Parafrankia irregularis: one gene and its partner. The main gene of each other region encodes a partner of the protein of the gene in region 2 in a complex. Links are inferred from orthologs where the notes say so. Each region holds a gene or a part of one and is shown on either strand. Other genes may lie near its edges.

Region 1 (7,217 bases), on a different replicon or contig from region 2:
TGTCGTCCTGGTTTCGCCGGATGGGTACCTGACCGCACTGGCGCCCGAAGGTGCGGCCACGACCCTGCGCATCGACCTCGCGGCGGCGGCGGACAGCGCGGGGCTGCGGCCCTACGACCTGCTCGCCCTGGGTTTCGCCGATGCCGTCCTGGAGCGCTGTGACGCTGACCTGCCCGGGCTGGCACTACGGGTCGCGGATCTTCTGCGTGACCTCACTCTTCGTGACGCGGATGTCCGTCTTGCGGCAAGGCATGACAAATGGTCGACAGGCTTGGTTGGCTTTCAGTAACGTCGTTTGCCCAACCTGCCACGAGGACAGGTCCTCACGAAGGGGACGGTCATCGACACCCGACTGTTCACCCGACTCGGGGCCACGCAGTTCGACGGTGTGAAGGGCCTCATGGTCGAGGCGGCCTGTATCGCGACGCACGCAGCCCTCTACCCGGCTGCCGTGGTCGGGCGGCGCCGCGACGAAGGCCCCACCGACCGCTACCGCCTGGCGGACCTGACCCCGCTCCAACGCGGCCTGATCGTCGGCGATCCGGCGACCGCCGGGACGCCCGTCCTGCTCGTCCACGGCCTGGTGGACAACCGGTCGGTGTTCGCGCGCCTTGAGCGTTCCCTGCGCCGCCGCGGATTCACCACCGTGACCTCGGTGGACGTGCCGTTGTTCGCGACCAGCGTCCAGGCCGCAGCCGAAGCGCTCGCGGCCGCGGTCGAGCAGGCCGCCCGGCGGCACGGGCACCCGGACGTGAACATCGTCGCCCATTCGCTCGGCGGCCTGGTGGCGCGGTACTACGTCCAGCGACTCGGCGGGGACGAGTACGTGCGCACCCTGATCACGCTGGCGTCGCCCCACAACGGCACCCGGCTCGCCAGCCGCCTGCCAAGGGCGGTCGCGTACCGGGTGCTGGCCCAGCTGCGGCCGGGGTCCGCCCTGTTGGAGGAGCTCGCCGAACCGGCCCCGGGCCTGCGTACCAGGTTCGTCGCCGTCGCCGGCAGCCTGGACACGGTGGTGCGACCGGACGAGGCCAGGCTCAACCACCCCGACCTGCACACCGAGAACGTCCTGGTGGACGGCGTCGGGCACCACGGTCTTCCGTTCTGCGGCGCGGTGGCGCAGCTGACCACCCGTCTACTCACCCCGGCTCAGCCGCCAGCACCAGCCGTGCTGGCACCAGCCGTGCTGGCACCAGCCGTACCGGCACCGGCACCAGCACCGGCGGCACCCGTAGCGGGAGCGCCGCAGGCAACGGCGGCGACAGGTCTGGCGACTGACCAGCCCGAAAGTGCCACATCTTTACGGCTAGTTGGAACTATCTGCCAGAAAGAGACGGTGTAACCTCCTCATCGGTTTAAGGGCCCTCCCACCCGGCTGGTTCGTCCGACGGGTGCCTTGTGACCAGGGGAGTGCGTGTTGACACGACCGCCGTTCCCGAGATCCGAGCACGGAACGCACCCACGTCGGAACGCCTCAGTCGCCGACGAGTGGGACGAGTCCGTACCCGGAAGATCGGGTTTCGTCTCCGTGCAGCTGCGACGTACGGGCGCCGCCACCGCGGTCGTCTCGACCATCGGCCTCGTGCTCATCAATGCCACCGGCATCGCGCATTCCGAGACCACGGCCCAGCACCAGCCGGGACGGACCGGCAGCACGCTGGCGGCGTCCGCGAGCGGAGCATCAGCGGGCCAGTCCGGCACCGTGCAGGTCGTGTCCACGGCGGGCGCGGATGATCTGAGCGGGCCGATCGACACCGAGGTGTCCGACGACCAACGCCGGATGGCCGAGCTGCTCGAGGCGAAGGACCTGGTCGCCACCCGGGTGGCAGCCGTCGCGCTGGCCCAGCGCGACGCCGCGGCCGCCGCGGAGGCGGAACGGGTGGCAGCGGCACGTTGGGTTCGCCCGATCGAGGCCCGCGTCACCCAGGGATTCGGCGGCTCGAACCACCACATCGGCGTGGATTTCGGCGCTCCCCACGGAACGACCATCCACGCGGCACACCGCGGGACGATCATCTACGCGGGCTGGGAGACCGGCTACGGAAACTTCGTGCAGATCATGCACGAGAACAACGTGGTGACCAGCTACGGCCACATGTCACGCATCGACGTCCGGGTCGGCCAGGAGGTCGACACCGGCGAGCAGATCGGCCTGGAGGGGAACACCGGGAAATCCACCGGCCCGCACCTGCACTTCGAGGTCCGTCTCAACGGGCAGTACGGGACGAAGGTCGACCCCCTCGCCTGGCTCGCGGGCCACGGGGTCACGTACTGAGCCGTGCCCCCGACCCCGCTGCCGCCCGCGCTGGGCGCGGCAGCACGGGGGCCGGGGCCGCGTGGCCGGAGGCCTCGGCTCAGAGCTTCTCCACCGGCGCGTACCGCAGCAGGAGATCCTTCGTCCCGGCGTCGGAGCCGAAGTCGATCTTGGCCTGGCGGGAGTCACCGACTCCGCTCGTCGCCACGACGACCCCGAGGCCGAACGTGTCATGGGTGACCCGGTCGCCGGGATTCAGGTCGATGATCGGGCGCGCGGCCGGCCGGGAGCTTTTCGCCCCGAACGGGGAGTTCACCGGCCTCGCACCGGCGCCACCGAAGCCGCCTGCCCCGCCCGAGCCCGCGCCTGAGCCGGCGAAGCGCCCGCTGTTGGTGGCCGGAGCCGGCTCGGGCAGCCGGCGCCATTCGACGAGCGCATCCGGAACCTCGCCGAGGAACCGGGAGGGCGGGTTGTAGGCCGGCTGCCCCCAGGCGCTGCGGACCTGGGCCCGGGTGAGGTACAGCCGTGCCCTGGCCCGGGTGACACCCACATACGCCAGCCGCCGTTCCTCCTCCAGCTCGGTCGGATCCCCGAGCGTGCGCAGGTGCGGGAAGACACCGTCCTCCAGCCCGGTGAGGAACACGACCGGGAACTCCAGGCCCTTCGCGCTGTGCAGCGTCATCAGCGTGACGACGCCGTCGGAGCCGTCGTCGTCGGGGATCTGGTCCGCGTCCGCGACGAGCGAGACCTGCTCCAGGAACTCGGCCAGACTGCCGTCGGGACGCCGTTCGGTGAACTCCTGGACCACCCCGACGAGCTCCCGCAGGTTCTCGACCCGCCCCTGGGCCTCGATGGTGTCCTCAGCGACGAGCTCGGAGAGATAGCCCGTCCGCTCCAGCACCGCCTCGATCACGGCCAGTGGGCCGCTCGGCAGCAGGTCACGCAGATCGCCCAGCAGCGCCACGAAGTCCCGGACCGACCGGGCCGATCTGGTCGCCACCCCGGGCACCTCGTCCACCCGGGCGAGTGCGTCGGCGAACGGGATGCGCTCGCGCTCCGCGAAGGCCGAGATCATCGCCTCGGCGCGGTCACCGATCCCGCGGCGCGGAACGTTGAGAATCCGCCGCAGGTTCACCGTGTCCGTCGGGTTCGCCAGCACCCGCAGGTAGGCGAGCAGGTCACGGATCTCGCGGCGCTCGTAGAACCGGACGCCGCCGACCACCCGGTACGGCAGCCCGACCCGGATGAAGATCTCCTCGAACACCCGACTCTGGGCGTTCGTCCGGTAGAAGACCGCCACATCCGCCGGCCGGGCGAGCTTGTCGTCGCTGAGCCGGTCGATCTCCTCCGCGACGAAGGCGGCCTCGTCATGCTCGTTGTCGGCGACGAAGCCGACGATCCGCTCCCCGTCACCGGCATCCGACCACAGGCGCTTCGCCTTGCGCTGGGCGTTGCGCGCGATCACCGCGTTCGCCGCGGAGAGGATCGTCTGGGTGGACCGGTAGTTCTGCTCCAGCAGGATGACGGCCGCGTTCGGGTAGTCCTGCTCGAACTCGACGATGTTGCGGATGTTCGCCCCGCGGAAGGCGTAGATCGACTGGTCGGCGTCCCCGACCACACACAGCTCCGCCGGCGGCAGGGCGCCGGAGGCGGGGACCGGACCGCCACCGCCGTACTCCGCTCCCGCCAGCCCGGCAGCGTCCTCGCCGCCCGTGCCGTGCTGGCCCACCGCCGCCGACTCGGCCCCCGCCCCCGTGCTCCCGGCCGGACCAGGGCGGCCGACCAGCTCGCGGACGAGGACGTACTGGGCGTGGTTGGTGTCCTGGTATTCGTCGACGAGCACGTGGCGGAACCGCCGCCGGTAGTGCTCGGCGACGTCGGGGAACGCCTGGAGCAGGTTGACCGTCATCATGATCAGATCGTCGAAGTCCAGCGCGTTCGCCTGTGCGAGCCGCTGCTGGTAGGAGGCGTACACCTCGGCGACGGTTCGCTCGATGTGGCTCGCGGCCCGGTCCCGGGCCGTCTCCCAGTCGACGAGTTCGTTCTTCAGAGCGCTGATCGCCACCGCGAGCGCCTTGGCGGTGTGGCGCTTGGGGTCGAGGTCGAGATCGCGGGTGACCAACGTGAGCAGGCGCTGGGCATCCGCCGCGTCGTAGATGGAGAAGGAGGAGGCGTACCCGAGCCGCGCCGCCTCCGAGCGCAGAATGCGCACGCAGGCCGAGTGGAACGTGCTCACCCACATCGCTCTGGCCCGCCCGCCGACGAGCGCCTCGACGCGCTCCTTCATCTCCCCCGCGGCCTTGTTCGTGAACGTGATCGCGAGGATCTCGCCCGGCCGCACGCCACGCGCCGCGAGCAGGTAGGCGATGCGGTGGGTCAGCACCCGGGTCTTGCCCGAGCCCGCACCGGCGACGACGAGCAACGGCGCGCCCGCGTGCACCACCGCCGCGTGCTGCTGCGGGTTGAGCCCCTCCAGCAGTTCGCCCGGGTCGAGCCGAGGCGGCCTGGGGCGACCCGCCCCGGCCTCGAGCACCGCCGGGCCGAAGTCGCCCGACGCCCGACCGCCGCCGGCGGCCCCGCCGCGCGCCGCACCGCCGGCCGCCGCACCCTCCCGCGAGCCCGCGCCACCAAGGGGTGCCAGACCGTCGACCAGCGATTCAGGGCCAAAGGTGTCGTCGAAAAGAGTGCTCATCAGACCTCGATCGTACGTTCGACGGACGAACCGCCCGACGCGGTGGCCAGCTCAACCACAGCGCCATGATGCCGGGCGGGTCCGACACTTCCATGCGCGGCCCGCGGGTCGGCGTTCGGGTCCGGATGCTTTCACCCGGACGCGGTCGCCCAGTCGCGGTCACCCAGGCGCGTTCGTCCGAGCGCCGGCGGACGCGTCGGCCGCGAGCGCGGCCACCCTGGTGTCCACCGCGGGGTCGAGATTGCCGCCGGAGAGCACCACCGCCGTGACACCGCCCGCGAGCTCGGGCATCCGCAGCAGGGCCGCGACGCCGGCGGCTCCCGCGGGCTCCACCCGGTGGCCCGACCGCCGCAGCGCGACCATCGCCTCCCAGAACGCGTCCTCGTCGACCGTGACGACGTCGTCCACCAGCCGTTCGGCCAGTGCCAGGGTAAGCCGGCCGGGCGCGCCGACCGCCATGCCGTCGGCCACGGTTCCCGTGGCTGCCCCGGCCTGGCCGGCATCGGCGAGGCAGCCCGCGCCGCTACCGGCAGCGCCCGGTGGGACGACCAGACGGCGGGCGGTGTGAAAGGACGACGCGAACGCCGGCGCGGCGGCCGCCTGAACGCCGATCACGCGTACGTCCGGCCGCAGGCCACTGAGCGCCACCGCCAGACCACTCAGCAGACCCCCACCACCGACCCCGACGATCACTGTCGAGAGCTCCGGCACCTGTTCCAGGAGCTCCAGCCCGATCGTTGCCTGGCCCGCGATGACAGCCGCGTCGTCGAACGGGTGGACCAGCAGGCCACCGCTGGCGGCGGCGTAGGCGTCGGCGGCTCGCAGCGCGGCGTCGACGCCCCCCGGTACGTGCTCGACGCGGGCGCCCAGCGCACGGGTACGCGCGACCTTGGCCGGGTTCGCGCCCTCGGGCACGAAGATGGTCGCGGCGACGCCGAAATGAGCCGCCGCGAAGGCGACGCCCTGGGCGTGGTTGCCGGCGCTCGCCGCGACGACTCCCCGCGCGCGTGCCCGCGGCCCCGCGGTCGCGATCCGGTTGAACGCGCCCCGCAGCTTGAAGGAACCGGTGTGCTGCTCGTGCTCGCACTTGAGCCAGACCGGCGCACCGACATGCCCGGTCAGACTCCCGGCCGCCGGCACGACCCGGGTACGACGCGCCACACCGCCCAGCCGCCCGGCGGCCGCGGTGACCTCGGCGAGATCGACCGGCAGGCCGGAAACGCCAGCGCGGACAGGACCGCCGGACAGGCCGAAGCTGCCAGCCAGCCCAGCGGTGCCAGCCAGCCCCGAGCTGCCAGCCAGTCCCAAGCTGCCAGCAAGGCCGGCGGGACGCAGCCCGGCCGCGTCACAACCGCGGGCGCGGGGAGCGGTGCGCCCACCGGACGGGCGGCGGGCGGGCAGCGTGCCTCGGGCGCGTTCGGGCGCCGGCACGGCTGACTGCGGACTGATCCGGGCGAGGGCCCCCGTTGCCCCGCCCTGACGTTCTCCGGCGCCGTCGGCGTCGGTCGGGTCGTCCGCGCGGGACGACCCGGCGCCATCAGCCGGCGGCCTTCTTACTGATGGTGATGTCATCGACACTCTCCTGGTGGCTCGGCGGCCACCTCACCCCTGCGGCCGCGGCAAACAAAAAAGCCCCCCGCCGATGGGCGGAAGGGCTTGGCGCGCGACCCTCTCGGGCGGTCGCGCGCCTACGTAATCACCATGAGGAACAGCGGCACACCTCTAGAGTGCGCCGCGGCGCGGACGTAGTCAAACCGGCCGGCCGGCAGGGGACGCTTCGTCCGGGCGACCGAGCCGCCCGCGACCAGCCCGACACCGGGCGGTTCCACTCCGACGCGATCGCCGTTGTGAACCGAAGGCAGCACCTCATACTCCACTAAATATCCGTAATGTCCGGTTCGCTATGTTCCCCACGGTGAATCACCGGATCGCTTCGGAGGTTTATCGCCACCGAGCGGCGACTCCCCGACACAAAACACCGGCCGCCGGGATCGTATGAAGTCGCCTCGAACATCCGAGCGGGAATACCATCCGCCGGCGCAACCAAACCTATGTCCCGACCGAGTGCGGGTGGCTCACGATGGCACCGGACTAGGCCGGACAGGTCTATGAAGTCCGCACCGAGGTCAACCCCCGGAGAGCCTCCAGACGGACATCCGCAGAATGCATCGTCGCCCATGCACCATGCCGACGGGCCACTGCGAACCCACAAACAGTCACGAAACGACACAAAACCAACGACGATCGACGCCCGACCGCAATATTGGGACA
Region 2 (6,933 bases):
CGGCGGCTGGAATCGATCACCCATCCCCTGATCCGGGCGACGATGGAGCGGCGGATCGCCGCGGCCCCGGCGGACGCGATCGTGATCCATGATGTGCCGCTGCTCGTCGAGGGTGGCTCGCATGGAGGCTACGACCTTGTCCTCGTGGTCGAGGCGCCTCGGGAGCTCCGCCTGGAGCGACTGGCCCGACGCGGCCTTCCGCGTGACCAGGCCGAGGCCAGGATGGCGGCCCAGGCCACCGACGAGCAGCGACGCGCCGTCGCCGACATCCTCATCGACAACAGCGGGTCGATCGACGACCTGGGCGCGCGGGTGCGGGAGGTCTGGCAGGAGCTGCTCCGGCGCCGCGACGCCACCCCCGCCGGCGCAGCCGGCCCCGCGTAGGCCGAGCCGACTGCGCGCCGGTCCACGAGACGCCGGTCTACTCGCCAGCGGCCTACGAGACGCCGGCGGCGTCCATGCCGCGCAGCTCCTTCTTCAGCTCGCTGATCTCGTCGCGCAGCCGGGCGGCGAGCTCGAACTGCAGCTCCTTCGCCGCCTCGTGCATCTGGTCGTCGAGCTGGCGGATGAGCTGCGCCAGCTCTCCTCGCGGCATCCCGGCGAGCTCGGCGGCGTAACGACCGACCGTGTCACCGGCCTTGGACTTCATGCCGGGCGCGGGGGCCTTGCCGCGGGACTGTGCCCGCCCGCCGCCGCCGATCATCTCGCCGCCCGCCGTCTCCCGCACCATGTCGTCGAGGATGTCGACGACCTTCTTGCGCAGCGGCTGCGGGTCGAGCCCACGCTCGGTGTTGTAGGCGACCTGCTTCTCGCGGCGCCGGTTCGTCTCCTCGATGGCATGGCTCATCGAGGGCGTGATCTTGTCCGCATACATGTGGACCTGGCCGGAGACGTTACGGGCGGCCCGCCCGATGGTCTGGATGAGCGACTTGTCCGACCGCAGGAAGCCCTCCTTGTCCGCGTCGAGGATCGCGACGAGCGACACCTCGGGCAGGTCGAGGCCCTCCCGCAGCAGGTTGATGCCGACGAGGACGTCGAACTCGCCGCGGCGCAGGTCGGTCAGCAGCTCGACCCGGCGCAGGGTGTCGACCTCGCTGTGCAGGTACCGCACCCGGATGCCGAGCTCCAGCAGGTAGTCGGTGAGATCCTCGGCCATCTTCTTGGTCAGCGTGGTGACGAGGACCCGCTCGTCGCGCTCGGCGCGCAGGCGGATCTCATGGACCAGGTCGTCGATCTGGCCCTTGGTCGGCTTGAGGATGATCTCCGGGTCGAGCAGCCCGGTCGGCCGGATGATCTGCTCCACGACGCCGTCACCGCGCCCCAGCTCGTAAGGGCCCGGTGTCGCGGAGAGATACACCGTCTGCCCGATCCGCTCCAGGAACTCCTCCCAGCGCAGCGGGCGGTTGTCCACCGCGCTCGGCAGCCGGAAGCCGTGGTCGACGAGGTTGCGCTTGCGCGACATGTCGCCCTCGTACATCCCGCCGATCTGCGGCACCGTGACGTGCGACTCGTCGATGACGAGAAGGAAGTCCTCCGGGAAGTAGTCGAGCAGCGTGTGCGGCGGGGTGCCCGCGGCGCGGCCGTCGATGTGCCGGGAGTAGTTCTCGATCCCGGAGCAGAAGCCGACCTGGCGCATCATCTCGATGTCGTAGCTGGTCCGCATCCGCAGCCGTTGGGCCTCCAGCAGCTTGCTCTGGCGCTCCAGCTCGTCGAGCCGCCCGGTGAGCTCGGCCTCGATGCCGGTGATCGCCCGCTCCATGCGCTCGGGCCCGGCGACGTAGTGCGTCGCCGGGAAGACGAAGACCTCCTCCGCCTCGCGGACGATCTCGCCGGTGAGCGGGTGCAGGTACGACAGGCGCTCGATCTCGTCGCCGAACATCTCGATCCGGACCGCGAGCTCCTCGTACACGGGGAACACCTCGACGGTGTCCCCCCGGACACGGAACGTCCCGCGGGTGAAGGCGACGTCGTTGCGCGCGTACTGGACGTCCACGAAACGGCGCAGCAGCCGTTCGTGCCCGAACTCGTCGCCCACCCGCAGGCGCACCATCCGGTCGATGTACTCCTGCGGGGTGCCCAGGCCGTAGATGCAGCTCACGCTGGCCACCACGATCACGTCGCGGCGGGTGAGCAGGTTCATCGTCGCGGAGTGCCGCAGGCGCTCGACCTCCTCGTTGATCGAGGAGTCCTTCTCGATGTACGTGTCCGTCTGGGCGATGTACGCCTCGGGCTGGTAGTAGTCGTAGTAGGACACGAAGTACTCGACGGCGTTGTGCGGTAGCAGTTCCCGGAACTCGTTCGCGAGCTGGGCCGCCAGCGTCTTGTTCGGCGCCATGACGAGGGTCGGCCGCTGCAGCCGCTCCACCAGCCACGCGGTCGTCGCCGACTTGCCGGTTCCGGTCGCGCCGAGGAGCACGACGTCCTTCTCCCCGGCCTGGATGCGGCGGGCGAGATCGTCGATCGCCGCCGGCTGGTCACCAGCCGGGGCGAACTCCGAGACGACCTGGAACGGTGCCGCCGAGCGTTGCAGGTCCGTCGTGGGGCGTTCGAACGTTGTGCTCACGATTCCCAGAACACCACACGCCACCGACAGTTTCCCGACCGCGTCGCCGGGCCCGCCTCGATCAGGCCGTTCCGGCCGCCCGACCCCACCGCCCGGCCGGTCGCCCGGCTCGATCAGCTGCCCGGATCACCCGACTGCCGCCGGAACGCGCCCTCCCAGTCGATCAGGCGCGCGCCGATCACCGCGGTCTGCAGCACGTAGCGGTCGGTCGGTGAGGTCGGGTCGTGCTTCGTCAGCGCGTGGATGCGGTCCAGCCGGTAGGTGAGCGCCCGGACGGACAGATGCAGCCGCCGGGCGGCCGCGAGCGCCACCCCGCCGGTCGCGAAATAGGCGTCGAGGGTCTCGATCAGCGGTGCCGCCCCGCCCCGCGCCGACCGCAGCGGGCTCAGCACCGTGTCGACGAGCTCCTCGAGCGGTTCCCGGTCCCGCAGGAGCACCTTGTAGATCAGCAGGTCGTCGGTGTGCACGACCTGGCCGTCCAACCGCATCCGCCCGGCGAGCTCGACGGCGTTGCGCGCCTCCTCGAAGCTGATCCGAACCCCGGCCACGCCGCTGCGGGCCCGGCTCACCCCGAGCCGCCAGACCAGTTCCGGCTCGACCGCCAGCCGCCGGGTGATCGCCCGGATCGCGGCGGCCGGGGCGGCCTCGGCCGGCGCGACGCCGGGCATCGGGACGAAGCCGACATCCCCGGCTGCCGGCGGGTCCAGCCGCCGCCGACCGCGGGGCGCGGTGGTCCGCGGGGACGTCCGGTCGGCGGCGGTCGGACGGTCGATCCGAGGGTGGCCGGAACCACCGTCCGCGCGGGTGTGGACGGCGGGGCCGCGCCCGGGGGGCGGGGCGGCGACGACCTGGCCCGATCGGACCACGCCGCCTTCGGAGCCGGCGCCACCGGGCCCGGCGCCACCGGGTCCGACCGAGCGGCCGTCACCGTGGATCCCGCCGTGCTCGTGCCCGTGTTCCTGGCGGTGCGCGTCGCCCTGGTCGGCACTGTCGCTTCCGGCTTCAGCTCTGGTGGCAGTGCCAGAGCCGTCATCGGCGTCGATCCCGGTGCCGGTGCCGGCGGCGTCCGCATGGAGGCCGGCCGAGCTCAGTGCCACCGGGAGGGTCAGCTCGGACTCCTGCGGAACGACGCAGACGAGCAGGCCGTCCTTCGTCGCGACCAGCGGCTCCGTCGGGCACTGCCGGCGCAGCGTCTCCTCGATCTCGCGGACCACGGCGCGGCCGTCCAGGAAACGCCGGCTCCCGGCAGACACGAGCAGGACATGGGGAGCCTCCAGCCGGAACCCGAACGCCGCGGCTCGCTCCAGCAGCAGCCCCACCTCCGAGGTGCCGGTGAGCAGGTCGTCGACCAGCTCGCGGCGCAGCGCCTCCTCCGAGCGTGCGCGGGCCGTCCGAGCGCGCTCATAGCCGTCGCACACCGCCGCGACCACGTCGTCGCTGGCACGCAGGACGGCGGAGGCCGCCGCGCGGGTACGTGAGACGGCGCCGACAGCAGGCCCTGTGCCAGTGGGCTTTCCGGTTGCCTCGTCGGACCCTCCGGTTGCCTCGGCGGGCCGGCCGGCCGCGTCGCGCGGCTGCGGGCCGTGCGCCGAAAACCGGGCCAGGCGATCGGCCTGCCGGACTGTGGGCAGCGACGGCCAGACCCGCCAGGTCGCCGACAGGTAGAGGTCGACGAGCGCGGGCAGCGAGGCTCCGGACTCGGCGGCGGCCTGGCCGAGGGCCCGGAACGTGTCGAGCTCGGCCCGGGTCAGCCTCCGCCCGCTGTCCGCGGTGGAGGCGAGAACGTCGAGGTAGTTGCCCAGCAGCCCGGCGTGCAGGCGGGCATCGGCGGCAGCCAGTACGGCAGCCCGGGGCAGCCGGGTGAGGCTCGTGCCAGGCAGCCCCGTGACCTGCACTTCGTGCTCGATGGGCCACCCAGGGCGTTGGTCGGTGTCTGCCACAGCTCTCGTGTCTCCCCCCGTCGGGCTGCCGAGTGTCGGCAAGGAAATCGTAGACAAAGTCGCGGAGTCCGGACGGTGTCTGCCGGGACGTCGAAGGGCAGGCTGAGCGTTGAGCCTGGTGACGGGCATTGGACGAGCCGCGGCGAGGCCTCGGCGCGGCGGTGCGCGGGCCAGGTGCTGTGCGGGCCAGAGGTACCAGTGCCGCTGCTCGGCTCCTCGGGCGCAGGCAGGTGGCATCCACCGGCTCGACCGGAGGCCACCCGGCCCGACTCCTCGCAGGCGTAAGCAGCCCGGACGGAAGTGACAGAAGTGAAAGGGAAAGGATCAGACCGCGACATGTTCGCGAAGACCGGCCCACGTGACACCGCGCATACCCCCATCGCGGTGCGCCCGGGTCTATTCGTGTCCGTAACGATCGTGACGGTCGTGCTGGCCGCGTTCACCCTCCCGGCAACCGCGCCGGACCGGCCGGGATTCGCGTACTTCAGCGGTGGCGTGATCGGAGCGGGCCTGCTGGTCGTGCTGCTGCTGGCGGCCGACCTCGCTCGTGCCGCAGCCGCGCGCCGTGCGGGGATCAAGGTGGTCGGCATCACGCTCGGTGCCTTCGGCAGCCGTCTCGTGCTCGCTCCGGCACAACGGAGTGGGGTCTCGAACGGCCCCGGTACCTCCGAGCCACTCACGCCCGGTACCGACGACCCTGCCGCCGACGCCGCCATTGCCCGGGCCGGCCTGACCGTCACCGCGCTGGTCGGAGTCGTCCTGGTCGCAGCCGGGGCGCTCGCGCCCGCCGGCACGCTGAAGCTGCTCGGCGAGGTCGCCTTGTGGGTCGGAACGTTCGCACTGCTGATCACCGTGGTCGATCTGCTGCCCGCGCCGCGCAGCGCGGGAGGCCGCATCCTCGCGGCCCGCGTCGTTCGCCGTACCGGTGACAAGGCCGCCGCCGCGGCGGCGGTGGCCCGCGCCGGCGTCATCACCGGGTGGACGCTGATCGCTCTCGGTGTCGTGGCTGTCCTGCTGATCGGGCTGGTCGGCCTGTGGGCGGTCCTGCTCGGCTGGCTGGCGCTCGGCAGCTCACGGGTCGCGCAGGCGCAGCAGAAGGCGACGACCGCGCTGAGCGGCGTGTTCGTGCGGGATGTGATGGTGCCCGCGCCGCCTTCACTTCAGGCCTGGAAGACGGTGGGCAGTGCCCTGGAGGAGACGGTGATCCCCTCCGGCGGTTCGGTGTTCGCGGTGCGCGACTTCGCGGGTCCGCTGCTGGGAGTGGTACTGCTGCGGGATCTGGCCGCCGTTCCCGCGGATGATCGTGGCCTGGCCCGGGTAACCCGGGTGGCGATCCCGCTGGACCGGGTCGCGGTCGCCCGGCCGGACGAGCCGCTGGCCAGCGTCACCTCGCGGCTGGCGCAACGCCCCGCCGCGGGCGTGATCGTGGTCGTGGAATCCGGTGCCGACGGCGGGCAGGAGATGGTGGGAACCGTGGGGCCGGGTGAGATCGCCAGGGCTCTGGAGGCCTCGCCGCTGCACGGTCGCGTGGTCTCGCCTGTGGGCTTCGGCCGCCGCCGCTGACCCCACCTCAAAGCCTCTCACACCCTCAACGGATCACGCCTTCAACGGCTCACACCCCCAAGGGCTCTCGGACTCTTGAAGCCCTCCAGTGCTGCCGCACCTTCGACGCACCCCTGCAGCGCTCCTTACGACCCGGCGCATGTGGATGTCCCGCACCGCGTCGGCGGTGAACCTGCTCTGGCCGGCTGCCGGCAATGGCGCCCGGCTGGCCAGAGCGATGACCTCCACGTCCCCGAGCCACCCGCACCTCAAGAAAGCATTCCGGAGGATTTTCCGTGCACGTACCAGTCTGGGCCTGGGCCGCCTTCGTCGGCGGCCTGCTCCTGCTCCTGGCGATCGACCTGCTGGCTCATCGGAAGGCACATGTCATCGGCTTCCGTGAAGCCGCGTGGTGGAGTGTCGGATGGGTGTCCCTGGGAATCACCTTCGCCTTCGTCATCTGGGCGTGGCAGGGGCCGGGTGCCGCCGGCGAGTACACGGCGGCGTATCTGCTCGAGAAGAGCCTGTCGGTTGACAACCTGTTTGTCTTCGCGCTGATCTTCTCGTACTTCAAGGTTCCTCGTGAGTACCAGCACAGGGTACTTTTCTACGGTGTGCTCGGCGCGCTCGTGCTGCGTTTCGTCTTCATCGCAGCCGGCATCACGCTGCTGGAGCACTTCAGTTTCGTCATCTACATCTTCGGTGCATTTCTCCTGTTCACCGCGTTCAAGATGGTGCGTGACGACGGTGTGGACATGGACCCGGGTCAGAGCAGAGCGGTCAAGCTGCTGCGCAAGGTGATGCCGGTGACGGATTCCTACGAGGGCCAGCATTTCGTGCTGCGTAGGGCCGGAAAGCTTGTCGCCACCCCGCTGCTCGCGGTCCTGG

The links.
Region 1: the proteins of uvrB (region 2) and pcrA are in contact, whole or in part, in a crystal structure (PDB 7EGT), measured with the Thermus thermophilus proteins. The link is inferred for Parafrankia irregularis from one-to-one orthologs. Residues at the interface, in WP_096411307.1 of Thermus thermophilus: Glu23, Leu25, Arg26, Asp27, Gly28, Glu29, Arg30, Phe31, Arg55, Glu326, Asp327, Phe328, Glu379, Ser382, Gln383, His398, Gly400, Arg401; in WP_096412145.1 of Thermus thermophilus: His654, Arg656, Phe657, Gln666, Asp668, Glu669, Lys680, Arg681, Leu682, Ser683, Lys685, Tyr686, Ala687.

Annotation. Positions count from the first base shown.
Region 1 is NZ_FAOZ01000002.1:410,723-417,939, reverse strand. Bases 2,151-5,325 are described here. They hold pcrA (DNA helicase PcrA), read right to left. Parts: upstream 4,947-5,325; coding sequence 2,355-4,946; downstream 2,151-2,354. Other genes in these bases: AWX74_RS04370 (threonine ammonia-lyase), read right to left, coding at 5,106-5,325; AWX74_RS04380 (M23 family metallopeptidase), read left to right, coding at 2,151-2,275. Outside these bases: AWX74_RS04390 (carboxyl transferase domain-containing protein), read left to right, coding at 1-289; AWX74_RS04385 (lipase family alpha/beta hydrolase), read left to right, coding at 296-1,342; more of AWX74_RS04380, read left to right, coding at 1,529-2,150; more of AWX74_RS04370, read right to left, coding at 5,326-6,518. UniProt on the Escherichia coli protein: A helicase with DNA-dependent ATPase activity. Unwinds DNA duplexes with 3'-5' polarity. Translocates on single-stranded DNA with 3'-5' polarity. Initiates unwinding more efficiently from a nicked substrate than double-stranded DNA.
Region 2 is NZ_FAOZ01000006.1:135,999-142,931, reverse strand. The notes cover bases 1-2,891. They hold uvrB (excinuclease ABC subunit UvrB), read right to left. Parts: upstream 2,564-2,891; coding sequence 437-2,563; downstream 1-436. Other genes in these bases: AWX74_RS11805 (helix-turn-helix domain-containing protein), read right to left, coding at 2,677-2,891; coaE (dephospho-CoA kinase), read left to right, coding at 1-384. Also shown: more of AWX74_RS11805, read right to left, coding at 2,892-4,503; AWX74_RS11800 (zinc metalloprotease), read left to right, coding at 4,840-6,066; AWX74_RS11795 (TerC family protein), read left to right, coding at 6,342-6,933. UniProt on the Escherichia coli protein: The UvrABC repair system catalyzes the recognition and processing of DNA lesions. A damage recognition complex composed of 2 UvrA and 2 UvrB subunits scans DNA for abnormalities.